2 regions of the Variovorax sp. NFACC27 genome follow, and region 1 is predicted to be linked to the other one. Evidence: predicted binding sites of a transcription regulator. Region 1 holds the regulator's gene; the other holds the start of a gene.
What was found. Region 1 encodes FliA, which starts transcription of late flagellar genes. Its sites were predicted from a motif close to CTAAAGTTTNNNNNNNNNNNGCCGNTA; they were not measured.
Positions count from the first base shown of each region.

Region 2: the regulator FliA is predicted to act here: its motif matches at 4,089-4,115, upstream of ABL840_RS32495 (FlxA-like family protein).

Region 1 is NZ_CP157613.1:6,583,799-6,591,314, forward strand. Features, by position in the region: gene ABL840_RS30695 (2-hydroxyacid dehydrogenase) at 1-251, opposite strand, end outside; gene ABL840_RS30700 (glucose 1-dehydrogenase) at 413-1,174, shown strand; gene ABL840_RS30705 (gluconokinase) at 1,193-1,738, shown strand; gene ABL840_RS30710 (antibiotic biosynthesis monooxygenase family protein) at 1,783-2,121, shown strand; gene ABL840_RS30715 (glycoside hydrolase family 15 protein) at 2,087-4,030, opposite strand; gene ABL840_RS30720 (RNA polymerase sigma factor FliA) at 4,127-4,861, opposite strand; gene ABL840_RS30725 (flagellar biosynthesis protein FlhG) at 4,883-5,683, opposite strand; gene flhF (flagellar biosynthesis protein FlhF) at 5,694-7,516, opposite strand, start outside.
Region 2 is NZ_CP157613.1:6,937,778-6,945,293, forward strand. Features, by position in the region: gene ABL840_RS32475 (SDR family NAD(P)-dependent oxidoreductase) at 1-652, shown strand, start outside; gene ABL840_RS32480 (mandelate racemase/muconate lactonizing enzyme family protein) at 692-1,858, shown strand; gene ABL840_RS32485 (tripartite tricarboxylate transporter substrate-binding protein) at 1,982-2,968, opposite strand; gene ABL840_RS32490 (MarR family winged helix-turn-helix transcriptional regulator) at 3,158-3,706, shown strand; gene ABL840_RS32495 (FlxA-like family protein) at 3,708-4,055, opposite strand; gene ABL840_RS32500 (universal stress protein) at 4,201-4,647, shown strand; gene ABL840_RS32505 (LysR substrate-binding domain-containing protein) at 4,674-5,603, opposite strand; gene ABL840_RS32510 (tripartite tricarboxylate transporter substrate binding protein) at 5,744-6,739, shown strand; gene ABL840_RS32515 (UxaA family hydrolase) at 6,783-7,516, shown strand, end outside.

The sequences.
Region 1 (7,516 bases):
TCGGTGCCCACGCCGTAGCAGGAGACCAGCTCCAGCTTCGGCAGCGCGGTAATGAGCTCGGCGCTCGCGCCCAGCTCGCCGCGCGTGGCGATCGCACGGATCTCCTGCGCATGCGCGGCAATGAAGGCCTGCCGGTCGGGCGCATCCCACAGGCGATGCAGGGTGTAGGACTCCCGCATCGGCGCCATGTCCCACTCGGGGTAGGCGCCCATCATCAGCACGTGCGGGGAAGCGGCGGCGGTAGCGGTCAAGCGGGTGTCTCCAGCGGATGGCGGCGGTTCTGGCTCAATTTGATACCGGTAACTTTAGCCGATACGTGAATGTAAAGCCAGCGAAGGTTTCACCCATTGACGAAATCAAAAGATACCGGTAACTTTCTTCGCCAGTCTCGCCCCTCATCCAGGAACTCCCCTTGAAACTGTTCGACCTCTCCGGGCGCACCGCCCTCGTCACCGGCTCCAGCAAGGGCATCGGCTTCGCGCTGGCCGGCGCGCTGGGCAATGCCGGCGCCCGCGTCGTGCTCAATGCGCGCGATGCCGCCGCGCTCACCGCGGCCCGCGACGCCCTGCGCGCCCGGGGCATCGCAGCCGAGGCCGCGGCCTTCGACGTCACCGACGCCGCCGCGGTGGAAGCCGGCGTGGCGGCCATCGAGGCCGACATCGGCCCCGTCGACATCCTCGTGAACAACGCCGGCATGCAGCACCGCGGGCCGTTCGCGGAGTTCCCGATCGACGCGTGGCACAAGATCACCACCACCAACATCGACAGCGTGTTCCTGGTCGGCCGCGCCGTCGCGCAGCGCATGATCGAGCGCAAGCGCGGCAAGATCATCAACGTGTGCTCGGTGCAGAGCGAGCTGGGTCGCCCGGGCATCGCGCCCTACGCCGCCACCAAGGGAGCGGTGAAGATGCTCACCAAGGGCATGGCGATCGACCTCGGCAAGCACGGCATCCAGGTCAACGGTCTCGGGCCGGGCTACTTCAAGACCGAACTCACGCAGGCGCTGGTGGCCGACGAGGCCTTCACCGCGTGGCTCTCGGGCCGCACGCCCGCCGGCCGCTGGGGCGACGTGGAAGAACTGGGCGGCGCGGCCATCTTCCTGGCCTCCGACGCATCGAGCTTCGTCAACGGCCACATCCTGTACGTGGACGGCGGCATCACCGCGAGCCTCTAGCGCCGTGCCGCCGCTGCAGTGCCGTCATTCCGCCTGCCCGTGGTGGTGATGGGCGTATCGGGCACCGGCAAGAGCAGCGTGGCGGCCGGGCTCGCGCAGCTGCTGGGCATTCCGTGGATCGACGGCGACGACCTGCACGCGCCCGAGGCCGTGGCGCGGATGCGGGCCGGCCTGCCGCTGGCGGATGAAGACCGCTGGCCCTGGCTCGACCGCGTGGGCGCCAATCTTGCCGACCGCACGGCCGCGCCTCGTGGCGTGGTGGTGGCCTGCTCCGCACTGCGGCGCGCCTACCGCGACCGGCTGCGCGCCGCCTCGCCGGGTCTGCGCTTCGTGTTCCTCGACGGCCCTCCGGCGCTGGTGCGCCAGCGCATGGAACAGCGCACCGGCCACTACATGCCGGCCACCCTGCTCGACAGCCAGCTGGCGACCCTGGAACGACCGGACGCCGGCGAGCCCGACGTGCTGCACACCCCGATCGACATGCCCGTTGCGCTGATCGTCGCCGGCATCGGTGCGCAGCTTCTCAGGCAGGCGGAAGAAGCCTCCGCGAAAGTCTCCGCCTGACGGCCACGCCGCACAGGCCCGAACCGGCAAGCAAGGAGAAACCCATGTTCATCCGCTGCGCATTCTTCAGGGGCCGGGTCAAGGCCGGCATGGAAGAGGCCTTCGACCGCCACGTGCACGAAAGGCTCGTGCCGCTGTGGACCCGCTTTCCCGGCGCGCTCGAGGTGCGCGTACTGCGCCAGGTCGAAAGCGACGTGAACGACCCCGAGCTGGCGATGGTCGTGGCCATCCGCTGGGCGAGCCGCGAGGACATCGCCCGCGCGCTCGACTCGCCCGTGCGCTACGAAAGCCGCGAAGTCTCGAAGAAGCTGTTCGAGATGTTCGACGGCACGGTCTTCCACACGGTGTTCAGCGCCGGGGAGTTCGCGCTCTCGGCCTCTTGAGCGGAGCGCTCTTCTCGCTCTTCTCGCTCTTCTTCACCGCTTTCTTCGCCGCCTTCTTCGACGACGCCTTGCCGTCCATGTCCGCCAGCTCCCACACCCCGCCGGCCGCCGACACCAGCGCATGCGCGCTGTTGATCAGCCCGATGTGCGAGAAGGCCTGCGGAAAATTGCCGAGCTGCCTGCGCGCCACCGGGTCGTATTCCTCGGCGTAGAGCCCCAGGTCGTTGGCCAGCGCCAGCAGCCGCTTGAACAGCGCCCGCGCCTTGCGCAGCCTGCCCATGGCGACATACACGTTCGCCAGCCAGAAGCTGCATGCGAGGAAGGCGCCCTCCCCGCCGCCGAGCCCGTCCACGCCCTTCTCGGTGCGGTAGCGGTACACCAGCCCGTTGAAGATCAGCTCCTTCTCGATGCGCGCGATGGTGCCCTGCACGCGCGGGTCGTTGATCGGCAGGAAGCCGATCAGCGGCATCCACAGCAGCGCGGCGTCCACCGTATCGGCGCCGTAGTACTGCATGAAGGAATTGGACGCGGCGTCGTAGCCGCGCGCGCAGACCTCGGCGTGGATCTCGTCGCGCACTTCCCGCCAGCGATCGACCGGGCCTTCGAGCCCGAACTCGGTGGCGCTCGCGATCACCCGGTCGAAGGCCAGCCAGCACATGACCTTGGAGTGCACGAAGTGGCGCGGCTCGCCGCGCACTTCCCACAGGCCGGAGTCGGGCTCCCGCCACAGATCCATCAGCTGCTTCGCGATGGCGCGCTCCAGCGGCCACAGCTTGTCCATGTCCGCCAGCCCGGCCTTGCGCGCCGCATGGAAGGCCGCGATGACCGAGCCGTAGACGTCGAGCTGCCGCTGCCCGTGCGCGCCGTTGCCGATGCGCACCGGGCGACTGCCTTCGTAGCCGGGCAGCCAGCCGAGCTCGAGCTCGGTCAGCGAACGTTCGCCGTGCAGGCCGTACATCACCTGCAGCTCCTCGGGCGAGCCGCCGACCGCGCGCATCAGCCACCAGCGCCAGGCGCTGGCCTCCTCCACGTAGCCCGAGCCGATCAGCGCGTAGAGCGTGAGCGCCGCGTCGCGCAGCCAGCAGAAGCGGTAGTCCCAGTTGCGCTCGCCGCCGGGCAGCTCGGGCAGCGATGCACTGGGCGCGGCGACGATACCGCCGGTGGGCTCGTAGGTGAGCGCCTTGAGCGTGAGCAGCGAGCGCATCACCGGCTCGCGAAACTCGCCGTGGTAGCCGCAGCGTTCGGTCCACGCGCTCCATTCGGCGACGGTGCGCGCCAGCAGCGCATTGGCGTCGCGCGTCACGGGCGGCTTGAGGTGCGAGGGAAACCAGTCGAGGCTGAAGGCGATGGACTGGCCCGCCGACACGGTGAAGTCGGCGAAGCTCGCGAAGTTCTCGTTGGTCAGTGGCACGCCGGAGCTGATGCGCACGGAGTCGGGCCCGGCCGTGGCGAACACCGCGCCGTCGCGCCGGTCCATCCACGGGCACCACTCGCCGTAGTTGAAGCGAATGCGGAACTCCGTGTGCATGGCGACCGTGCCGCGCACGCCCCGCACGATGCGCACCACCTCGTGCGTGCCGTCGAGCGCGGGGCGAGGCATGAAGTCGGTGACGACGGCCGTTCCGCCGGCCACGTGAATCGTCGTCTCCAGCACCACGGTGCCCGGCAGATAGCGCCGCGCGATGCGCGCCTTGCGGTCGGTCGCGCGCATCGACCAGTGGCCGTTGCGCTCGTCGCCGAGCAGGCTGGCGAACATCGCCGCGGAATCGAAGCGCGGCAGGCACAGCCACTCGATGTCGCCGCCGCGGTGCACCAGCGCCGCGCTGTGGGTCGATCCGATGAGCGCGTAGTCGCCGATGGGGCGGTCGCCGTGCAGCTTGACGGAAGGTTGCTTGGAGGTCTTTGGCAAGAGCCCGAGCTTTGCCGCCCGCGCGGGCACGGCGCGCCAGCGCAGGGCGCGCATTGCTGACGGACAAGACCCAATCGGCGTGCCCCGGAGGGCAGCCTAGAGCAGGTCCTTCAGCTTCGCCCGCAACCTGCTGATCGCCTGGCTGTGCAGCTGGCACACGCGCGACTGGCTCACTTCGAGGATGGCGCCTATCTCGCGCAGGTTCAGCTCTTCCTCGTAGTAGAGGTTCAGCAGCAGCTGGTCGCGTTCCGGCAGCGCCGAGATGGCGTCCACCAGCTGGTGGCGGAAGCCGCTTTCCAGCAGCTGCTCCAGCGGGTCGTCGCTGCTGCGGCGGTCCTTGCGCGCGTCCTGCGAATGGCTGTCGAGGAAGGCGTTGTCGGCGTCGTCCTTGGAGAAGTCTTCCACGTACAGCAGCTGGCAGCCCTGAATCTCCTGCAGCAGCGACTGGTACGCCTCGATGTCCATCTTCAGCTCCCTGGCGATCTCCCCTTCGGTGGGAGAACGCCCGAGCTTGTGGCCCAGCGCCTGGATCGCCTTCTCGATGCCGCGCGCCGACTGGCGCAGGCCGCGCGAGCCCCAGTCGGCGGCGCGCAGTTCGTCGAGCATGGCGCCGCGGATGCGCTGGCTGACGAAAGTCTCGAACTGCGCGCCCCGGTTGTCCTGGTAGCGGCTGGATGCGTCCAGCAGGCCGAGCATGCCTGCCTGGATCAGGTCGTCCAGCTCCACGCTGGCGGGCAGCTTGGCCATCATCTGCAGCGCGATGCGGCGCACCAGCGGCTGGTGCTGCGCCAGCAGGTGAGATTTCTCGATGGTTCCCTGTGCGGTGTACACGGCGTTCCGTCCTTCCTGGGCTCAGGCCACGGCCTGCTGGGGCTCGGCCGCGCGCCACGGCCAGCCGTCCATCTCGCCTGCGACGCGACGCAGGTCGATCGCCGCGTGGCTCGCGGGAAAGGCCTCGGCGATGGTCTTCTTCAGCCGCCAGGCATCGGCGACCAGCGGATCGAAGCGCACCCAGCCGGCGGGCTGCAGCGACAGCGCGAGATAGCGGCTGCCGGCATGGGCGAGGTTGTTCATGATCTGGCGCGCGGCCTGGACGTCGACCACGCCGTTGACCAGGAAGCGCATCTGGCTCATGCCATGCGCTCGCTGCAGGTGCTTGATGCCCGCATAGGCCGAGGTGACCGACGAGGGGTGCGGCTGCAGCACCAGCAGCAGGTCGTCCGCGCCCTGCGCGAGCGCCGACAGCCGGCCCTCGCGGTCGAAGGCCGCATCGACGATGACGAAGCCGTCGTACCAGAACCTGCGCGGATCGTTGCCTGCGCCATGCACCGCGCCGGGCGGCGCCGGCAGCACACGCACGCCGCAGGCCGCGCGCACCTCGGCGCCGTCGAGCGTCAGGCGCCCGCCGGCCACGTCGGCCAGGCTGCCCAGCGGGTCGATATCCCAGACCTCGCACGCCGAGCCTTCGGCCGGGCAGTGCTCGTCGAGCAGCAGGACGTTGCGGCCCTGCCCCGCCAGCGCCACCGCGAGGTTCATCGCGATGGTGGTGCCGCCCGCGCCGCTGCCCATGCCGGCCACCGCGACCACGCGCGCCTGCATCGGCGCGAGCAGGCGCCGGAGGCCGTCCGCCTGATCCGCAACCAGCTTGTTCATTGCGCCACCCTCAATCCTGCTTCTCCAGCTTCTGCGGCTTCGCGGGCTCGCGCGGCGCCTGCACGGGCGCGGTCGATTCGGTGCCCAGCGCATCGAGCAGCAGGAAGAGCTTGCCCACGCCCGCATACAGCGCACTGCCGCTCATGGCGCGGCCGTTGCGCGCCGGGCGGCCCATCAGCTGGCCCAGCAGCGCGCGCGCGCGGTCGGCCCACTCGCCCTCGGCCTGCAGCAGCCGCCACACGGTGGTGCTCATCTGGCCGGCGATCAGGAGCCGCTTCATGATGTCCGGGTCGCCCAGCTCGCCGATGCCGCCCACGAGCTGCACGCCGTCGCGCAGCAGGCGGAAGCAGGGCTCGGCATCCACCGCCCAGCCCAGCCACTGCGCGAGCTGGCGCGCGGAAACCTCGGAGCCGATGTTCGAAAGCGCGTGCACCTGCGCCAGCACATTGCCGGTGCGCGCATCGACCACGCGCGTTGCGACGCAGCGCAGCGCCGGCATCTCGTCGCGGGCGATGCCCGCCGCCAGGGCGGCCGCATTGAAACGCAGCACCACGTCGGCATGCGACTCGGCGAGCAGCGCCGCCTTGCCGCGGAAGCGCACGGGCCGCGCTTCGCCGAATTCGAAGTCCATGCGCGCCAGCGTGTCGGGTGCGCCGGTGCGCATGTCGATCACGGCGGTGGAGCCCGGCGCGCGCGCCAGCCAGCGCTGGCCCGCGGCCTGCCACTGCACCATCGCCTCGATGCCGGGCAGGCGGGTCAGCAGGTGCACCAGCGGCCGACTGCCGAAGTCCTGCTGGCGCAGCCACGGAACCTGGCGTGCGCCGGGCTTGCGCGCGGCGTCCTTCATGCCGCGCGTGGCGGCCGTCGAGAGCCACTGGTTGGGCGCCGCCAGCGGCAGGCCCGTGCGGTCCGACAGCAGCAGGCTGCCGTGGCATTCGTAGGCGTCGCCGCCCTCGTTCGATCGCAGTCCCACCTGCCCGCATAGCGCGAGCACATGGGTCTCGCAGGCGGCGGCCACTTCGCCGCGCGCGTGCACCAGCAGGTCCTGCAGCACGGCCTTCTGGCCCGCTTCCTCGTCGCCGGCCTGGCGCCATAGCGCGCGTGCGCGCTCGAAGCCGATCTGCGCGCCGGCCAGCGCGCTCGCGGTGGTGGCCAGCTCCTGCGCGTCGTGCGCCATGGCGCGGATCAGGTTCTGGTACTTCAGGCGCAGCAGGTCGGTCTCGCCCTGCGCGCGGGCCACCTGCTGCGAGGCGCCCGCCGCGGCGGCAGCGTCTTCCTGCAGGTCGCTCTCGGCGGGCACGAACAGCGGGCTGTGCTGGCGCGGCTGGAACACGCTGTCCACCAGCTGCGTGCGGTCGGCCTGCATCAGGTTCTCGGGCACCTTCTGGCCGCTGGAGATGTAGTGCACCGGCAGGCGGTGGCGGATCACGGTGTCGATCAGCGCGCCCGGGTGCGTGGCCTCGTCCACCTTGGTGAAGATGCAGCCGGCCAGCTCGTTGCCGTGGCGGTAGGCGTGCACCACCTCGTTGAGCGTGTCGCCGTGGCTGGTGGCGTTGAGCAGCAGCAGCTTCTTCACCGGCCTGGGGCTCTGGCCCAGCATGGCGATCTGCTCGGGCACGGCGCGGTCGCGCTGGCTCATGCCGACGGTGTCGATCAGCACCATGTGCTTCTCGCGCAGGTCCTGCAGCACCAGGTGCAGATCGGCGGCGTCCTTCACGGCGTACACCGGCACGTTGAGGATCTGGCCGTAGATGCGCAGCTGCTCGTAGGCGCCGATCCGGTAGCTGTCGGTGGTCACCAGCGCGAGCTTGTCGGCGCCGAAGCGCATCACGC
Region 2 (7,516 bases), 350 kb from region 1:
CGGCCGCGCCATCGCCTCGCACCTGCTGGAGGCCGGCTGGCGCGTGAGCGGCGTCGACCTCGCCGCGCCGACGCTGTCCTCCCACGCAGGCTTCACGCACACGGCGGTGGACCTGTGCGATGCCGATGCCATCGCGCGCGTCGCCGCCGCGCTGCAGGATGCCGATGCGCTGGTGCATGCGGCCGGCGTGCTGCGCGTCGGCGAACTGGGCTCGCTCGACCATGTTGGTGGCGAGCTGATGTGGCGCCTGCACGTCGACGCGGCCACGCGCCTGGCCGACGCGCTCGTGCCGGCGATGGCCGCGCGCGGCAGTGGCCGCGTGGTGTTCGTCGGCAGCCGCGTCGCGCAGGGCCTGCCCGGTCGTGGCCAATACGCCGCGACCAAGGCCGCGCTGATCGCGCTCGCGCGAAGCTGGGCCGCGGAAGTCGCGGCCCGGGGCGTGACCGTCAACGTGGTGTCGCCCGGCGCGACGCAGACCTCGATGCTGCAGGACCCGGCCCGCGCGGGCAGCGCGCCGCGCATGCCGCCCATAGGCCGGCTGATCCAGCCCGGGGAAATCGCCGCGCTCGTGGGCTTTCTTCTCTCGCCGCAGGCGGCGGCCATCACGGGGCAGGACGTCGCCATCTGCGGCGGTTCGTCGCTGCACCGCTGAACAACCTTTTCGCTTCTTTCTCATCCCCGGAACCCGACCATGAAAATCGTCAACATCCTCGAATCCACCCGCCCCATCAAGTCGGACATCCGCAACGCCTACATCGATTTCTCGAAGATGACCCTGAGCCTCGTGGCCGTGGTCACCGACGTGATCCGCGACGGCAAGCCCGTCATCGGCTATGGCTTCAATTCGAACGGCCGCTACGGCCAGGGCGGGCTGATCCGCGAGCGCTTCCTGCCGCGCCTGCTGGAGGCCGAGCCCGCGTCGCTGCTCGACGAGACCGGCGACAACCTCGATCCGCACAAGATCTGGGCCCGCATGATGATCAACGAGAAGCCCGGCGGCCACGGCGAGCGCTCGGTGGCCGTGGGCACCATCGACATGGCCGTGTGGGACGCCACCGCCAAGATCGCAGGCAAGCCGCTCTACCAGCTGCTGGCCGAGCGCTACGGCACCGGCAAGCCCGACCCGCGCGTGTTCGTCTACGCGGCCGGCGGTTACTACTATCCCGGCAAGGGCCTCGAGGGCCTGCAGCGCGAGATGACCAGCTACCTGGAGCGCGGCTACTCGGTGGTGAAGATGAAGATCGGCGGCGCAACGCTCGCCGAAGACTGCGAGCGCATCGAGTCGGTGCTGAAGATCCTCGGCCCCGGCCAGCAGCTCGCGGTGGACGCCAACGGCCGCTTCGACCTGCAGACGGCCGTCGACTACGGTCGCGCGCTCTCGCAATACCCGCTCTTCTGGTACGAGGAAGCCGGCGACCCGCTCGACTACGAACTGCAGGCCAAGCTCGGCGAGGTGTACGCCGGCCCGATGGCCACGGGCGAGAACCTGTTCTCGATGCAGGACGCGCGCAACCTCATCCGCCACGGCGGCATGCGCCCCGACCGCGACTGGCTGCAGTTCGACTGCGCCCTGAGCTACGGTCTCGTGGAATACCTGCGCACGCTCGACATGCTGAAGGAGAACGGCTGGTCGCCCTCGCGCTGCATCCCGCACGGCGGCCACCAGATGTCGCTGGCCATCGCCGCCGGCCTCGGCCTCGGCGGCAACGAGAGCTACCCCGACCTGTTCCAGCCCTACGGCGGCTTCCCCGACGGCGTGAAAGTGGACAACGGCTACGTCACCCTGCCGCCGCTGCCCGGCATCGGATTCGAAGGCAAGGCCGACCTGATCTCCGAGATGCGAGCCCTCGCCGCCTGAACCAGCGCAGCCCATTCGCGGGACACCGCGGAACCGGCTTTGCCGGGCCGCAGGTGTCGCCCCCCGGCGAGGGGGGTTGGCGAAGCGACACGAAGTGCGCGAAGCCTGGGGGGAGTATCAAGTTCAGGGCTGAAAGCCGGAGCGGCGCACCACCGGCTCCCACTGCGCGCGATAGGCCTTGAGCATCTGCGCGGTCTCGGCCGCGTTGCTGACCACCGGCGTGATGAAGAGCGCGTCGGCCGCCTTCTGCAGGCCCGGGTCCTTCATGACGTCGCGGATCGAGTTGGCCAGCAGCTGCACCCTGGCCGGCGCCATCGAGCTGGGCGCGAAGAAGGTGTTCCAACCGTCGGCATCGATCTTCATGCCGGCCTCGCGAAAGATCGGGATGTTGGGCGCGAAGCTCGCGCGCTTCTTGCCCGAGGTGGCGAGGATGCGGATCTTGCCGGCCACGTGCTGCGGATAGAGCGAGTCGAGCGTGTCGATGGCGATCGGCAGGCTGCCTCCGCTCAGGTCGGCCGCCAGCGGCGCGGAGCCGCCGTAGCCCTTGATCTGCGGCTGCACGCTCAGGGCGTCGCCCACCATCAGGCCGAAGAAGTGGGGCAGGCTGCCGGTGGCGGGCACGCCGAACACGGCCTCTTCCGGATGCGCCCAGAGCCGGCCCACCAGGAACATCGCGCGGTCGAGCTGGAGCTTCTGGCCGACCGCGAGCGCGAAGTCGTAGCTGCTGACCTGCGAGACGGGCACGAAGTCCTTGTCTGGGTCGTAGCCCGCGTCCTTGAACACCAGCGGCGCGACCACCATCACGGCGGGGTTGCCCAGCATCAGCACGTTCTGCCCGGCGGGCGCGCGCTTCACTTCCTTGGCCGCGAGCCGGCCGCCCTCGCCCGGGCGGTTTTCCACGCTCACCTGCACGCCGAGCTTCGGCCCGAGACGCTCGGCGATCAGCCGCGCGATGCGGTCGGTGCTGCCGCCCGGCGCATAGCCGACCACAAGGGTGAGCGGCCCGCCGTCCAGCGCGGCGGGCGCCTGGGCATGGGCCAGGGGAGCGCAAGCGGCAAGGGCCATGCCCCCTGCCATGATGAGCTTGCGCCTGGAAAGAAATGCGGGCATCGGATCTCCTGCGGGACAGTTGTCGTGAACGGGAAGGCGCGGGTTTCACGGCGAAAATCGCGCGTCAAGACTGTTTCCGCTCGTTCAAATTTGTTACTGGTTTATACGTATGGGCAAACAGTTGATCTAATCAATCAACTGCCCGCCGAGGCGGGCGAACCACACTCACCCCGCCGTTCCGCCACCCATATGCAACAAGCTTTTCCCGATGCAGGAGCGTTGCGCGCGCCCCGTTCCCTGGACGACCTGCTGCTCTATCGCATGGCGCGCGCCGTGCGCGCGGGCAGCGGCATGGCCACCCGGCTGGTCGAGGGCGGCTTCGGCATCACGCGCCGCGAATGGGGAATGATCGCCACGCTCGCGCAAGAAGGCGAGATGACGTCGTCGGCGCTCGCCGCGCAGCTGCACCTGGACCGGGTGCGCACCTCGCGCGGACTGCGCAGCCTGGTCGAGAAGAAGCTGGTGCACCGCCGCCAGAACGCGGAAGACCGGCGCGAGGTGCACGTGCGGCTGAGCGCCTCGGGCCAGCAGCTGTTCGGCGGACTCTTCCCGCGCATCGCGGGGCTGAACACCGAGCTGCTGGAAGGCATCGCGCCCGCGGACATGGAGGCCTTCCTGCGCTGCCTGCAGCACCTCGAGCAGCGCGGGGAAGAGCTTCTCGCGCAGGGCGTGGTGGCGGAGAAGGCCGACCGGCGCTCCGGCGGCACGCGGCACCGGTGGCCCGAGCGCGGAGGCTGAATCAGGCCTGCACGTCCACGATGCCGCCGATCGAAGCGTTGCGGCTGCCGTTGCCGGCACGCTGCGAGGCGGAGGCGCTTTCCTCCATCGACGCCATGGCGCTCTTCTGGACGGCGCCCATGCGCAGCGCGTTCATCTGCTGCTGCAGCATGGCCAGCTGGGCCGCCAGCGCCTGGAGCTGCTGCTGGACCATCTTGCGCGCATCGCCTTCGGGCGTGCTGAGCAGCAGGCCCTGTGTTTCCTTGATCTGCTTCTGCGTCGCCGTGATCTGGCGTTGAATCTTCGCAATCTCGACGTTCACGTCGCCCCCGCTTCTCGCGCTGCCGGTTGCACCGATGGCATTCACCATTTCGATCCTCCTTTTTCGTGTACGAGCAGGAGTTATCGGCAGCCGGCACGAAAAATGAAGGGTAGCCTGCCCGGCTTGCATGGCCGCGATCGCGAACTAGACTGAAGTGTGGGCACCCGCGGTGCCGGGGGCCAAGGAGCCTGCCATGTACAAGCGTGTTCTTGTCGCGACCGACGGCTCGGCGCTGTCGGAGCAAGCGGTCAAAGCCGCCATCGACCTGGCTCTTCTGACCAATGCGGACCTGGTGAGCGTCACCGTCGCGCACATCGAGCCGGTCGGCTACTTCGAGGGCTCGATGATGCTGAGCCAGCGCGACATCCAGGAATCGCAGGCGCACACCGACCGGGCCGCGCAGCAGCTGGTCGACAAGGTGGCGGCTTCGGCACTCGCCAAGGGCGTGCGCAGCGCGCAGGCCATCGTCATGCGGTCGAACCAGGTGGCCGAGGCCATCATCACCACCGCGAAGAACCAGCAGTGCGACCTGATCGTGATGGCCTCGCACGGACGCCGCAGCCTCGCGCGCCTGCTGATGGGCAGCGAGACGCTGCACGTGCTGACGCACTCGCACATCCCGGTGCTGGTGCTGCGCTGACGGAACGGTCTCCTGCCTCCTGTTTCCTATTTCGGCGCGACCTTGCGCAGGCAGTCCATCAGCAGCTGGCTGGCCGGCGTCTGCGAACGGCCCCGCAGCGTGATGATGCCCACTGGCGGGAGTTCGATCGGCACGTCGATCTTCAGGATGCAGAGTTGTCCCTGCTTCGCGAAGTGCCGGGCGACGCCGCGCGCCAGGAAGCCGACGGCCGGCCGCTGGTGCATCACCGAAAGCGTCACGAGGAACGAAGCCGTCTCGACGATGTCCGCCGGCGGCACGAGACGATGCTTGTAGAACATCTGCGCCAGCTTCGAGCGCGACGAAGCCCACGGCGGCGGCACCACCCAGGGCAGCCCGGCGAGCATCGCCCAGCTGGGCCTGGAAGCCTTCGCCAGCGGATGCTCCGGGCCCACTACGATGCACATCGGCTCCGCGTAGAGGGCCTCGGTTTCCAGGTCGGGCGATGCATAGCCGGGCTCCAGCCGGCCGACGATCAGGTCGAGCTCGCCCACGCGCAGGCGGGGCAGCAGCCGCGTGAGGTCGCCCTCCTCCACCATCACGGTGGTCAGCGCCGACTGCTTCTTCAGCCGCTGGATGGCCTGCACCAGCAGGCTCGGCGTGGCCACCACCATCGCGCCGACGCTGGTGCGGCCCGCGCCTCCGCTGGCCACGGCGTCGATCTCGTCGCGCGTGCGCTGGTAGTCGGCCAGCACCGAGCGCGCGAAGCGCACCACCGTCGCGCCGTAGGGCGTGGGCTCGGTGCCGCGCGTGGAGCGCACGAACAGCTTCAGGTCGAACATGCGCTCGATCTCCGCCAGCATCTTCGAGACGGCCGGCTGCGTGATCGAAAGGAACTCCGACACGCGGCCCAGGTGGCGGAACTCGTCGAGCGCTACCAGCAGTTGCAGGTGGCGCAGCTTGAGGTTGGAGCGAAGCACGCGGTCGATCTGGCTCATGGTGTCGTGGGGCGTCATGCGGCCTTCTTTCTCTTCATAACCTCAAGCTCATGAAGAGAGTCCGCTATTTCATTGGATGGCAATGATTGTCTCCGGAAGAATCCGCCCTGCCTGCCGAACAACGATTCCTGGAGACAACGATGAAAACCCCTCGCAAGCTGGCACGCCGCCAGTTCGTGCTGGGCGGCCTGGGCGCCGCCGCACTCGCCAGCACACCAGCACGCGCGCTGGCAGCCGACTACCCCGAACGTCCCCTCACATTCATCTGCCCATGGCCCGCGGGCGGCACGGCCGACAGGTCGATGCGCATCATCTGCCAGATCGCGTCACGCGAGCTCGGCCAGCCCATCGCGCTGGAGAACCGCGCGGGCGCCTCGGGAATGATCGGCACCAAGGCACTGGCCTCGGCACGGCCCGACGGCTACACCATCGGCCAGATACCGATCTCCGTGACGCGCTTCTCCCAGATCGGCACCGTGCAGCTCGATCCGCTGAAAGATCTCACCTACCTCGCACGCACTTCGGGCCAGACCTTCGGCATCGCGGTGCCCGCGCGCTCGCCGTTCAAGTCTCTTCGCGACGTGGTGGCGCATGCCAAGGCCCACCCCGGCACCGTGACCTATGCGCATGCCGGCATCGGCGGCGCGACGCACGTCGGCATGGAGCAGTTCGCGCAGGCGGCCGGCGTGAAGTTCAACGCCATCGCCTACAAGGGCGGCTCGGCCGCGCTGCAGGACGTGCTGGGCGAACAGGTCGACATGCTGGCCGACAGCAGCTCCTGGGCGCCGCACGTGGAAAGCGGCAAGCTGCGCCTGCTCGCCACCTGGGGCGAGACGCGCACGCCGCGCTTCAAGGACACGCCCACGCTCAAGGAGCTCGGCTACGACGTGGTGGTGGAAGCGCCCAACGGCATCGGCGCGCCCAAGGGCCTGCCGCCGGCGGTCGAGAAGAAGCTGCGCGATGCGTTCCGCACCGCCGTCAACAGCGAGGAATTCCGCAAGGTGGCGGAAAGCATCGACGCCCCCGTCATGTACCAGGACGGCCCCGAGTACCAGAAGTACGTGCAGGCCGTCTACCGGCAGGAGACCGAGCTCATTCGCAAGCTCAACCTCAAGGAGCTGATGGAAAAGGGCTGAGCAAGCCTTCCATCCGCAAGCACCTTTCCATTCCTTTTTCTTCATGAACGACAGCCCCCTGCTTCGCCTGCATCCGAACGACAACGTGCTGGTCGCCAAGAACGCCATCGCCCTGGGCGAGGCGATCGCCGAGTTCGGCGTGCGCGCCAGGGCGCAGATTCCCGCCGGCCACAAGATCGCGTCGCGCGCCATCGCGGCCGGCGAGGAGGTAAGGAAGTACGACACGGTGATCGGGGTGGCCTCGCGCGACCTGCAGGCCGGCGACTACGTGCACAGCCACAACCTCACGCTGGTCGACAGCTACCGCGACCCGGCCTTCTGCCAGGACGTGCGGCCCGTGGACTTCGTGCCCGAAGCCGAGCGCGCGACCTTCATGGGCTTCGAGCGGCCCGGTGGCGGCGTCGGCACGCGCAACTTCATCGGCATCCTCTCGTCGGTGAACTGCTCGGCCACCGTGATCAAGCGCATCGCCGCGCACTTCACGCCCGAGCGCATGGCGGCGTTTCCCAACGTGGACGGCGTGGCCGCATTCGCGCAGACCAGCGGCTGCGGCATGTCGTCGCCGAGCGAGCACTTCGACGTGCTGCGCCGCACGCTGGCGGGCTACGCGCGCCATCCGAACCTGGCCGGCGTGCTCATCGTGGGTCTGGGCTGCGAGCGCAACCAGGTCGATGCGCTGGTCGATTCGCAGGGCCTCCAGGCGGGCCGGCTGATGCGCACGCTGGTGATGCAGGAGGTGGGCGGCACGCGCGCGACCATCGAGGCCGGCATCCGCGC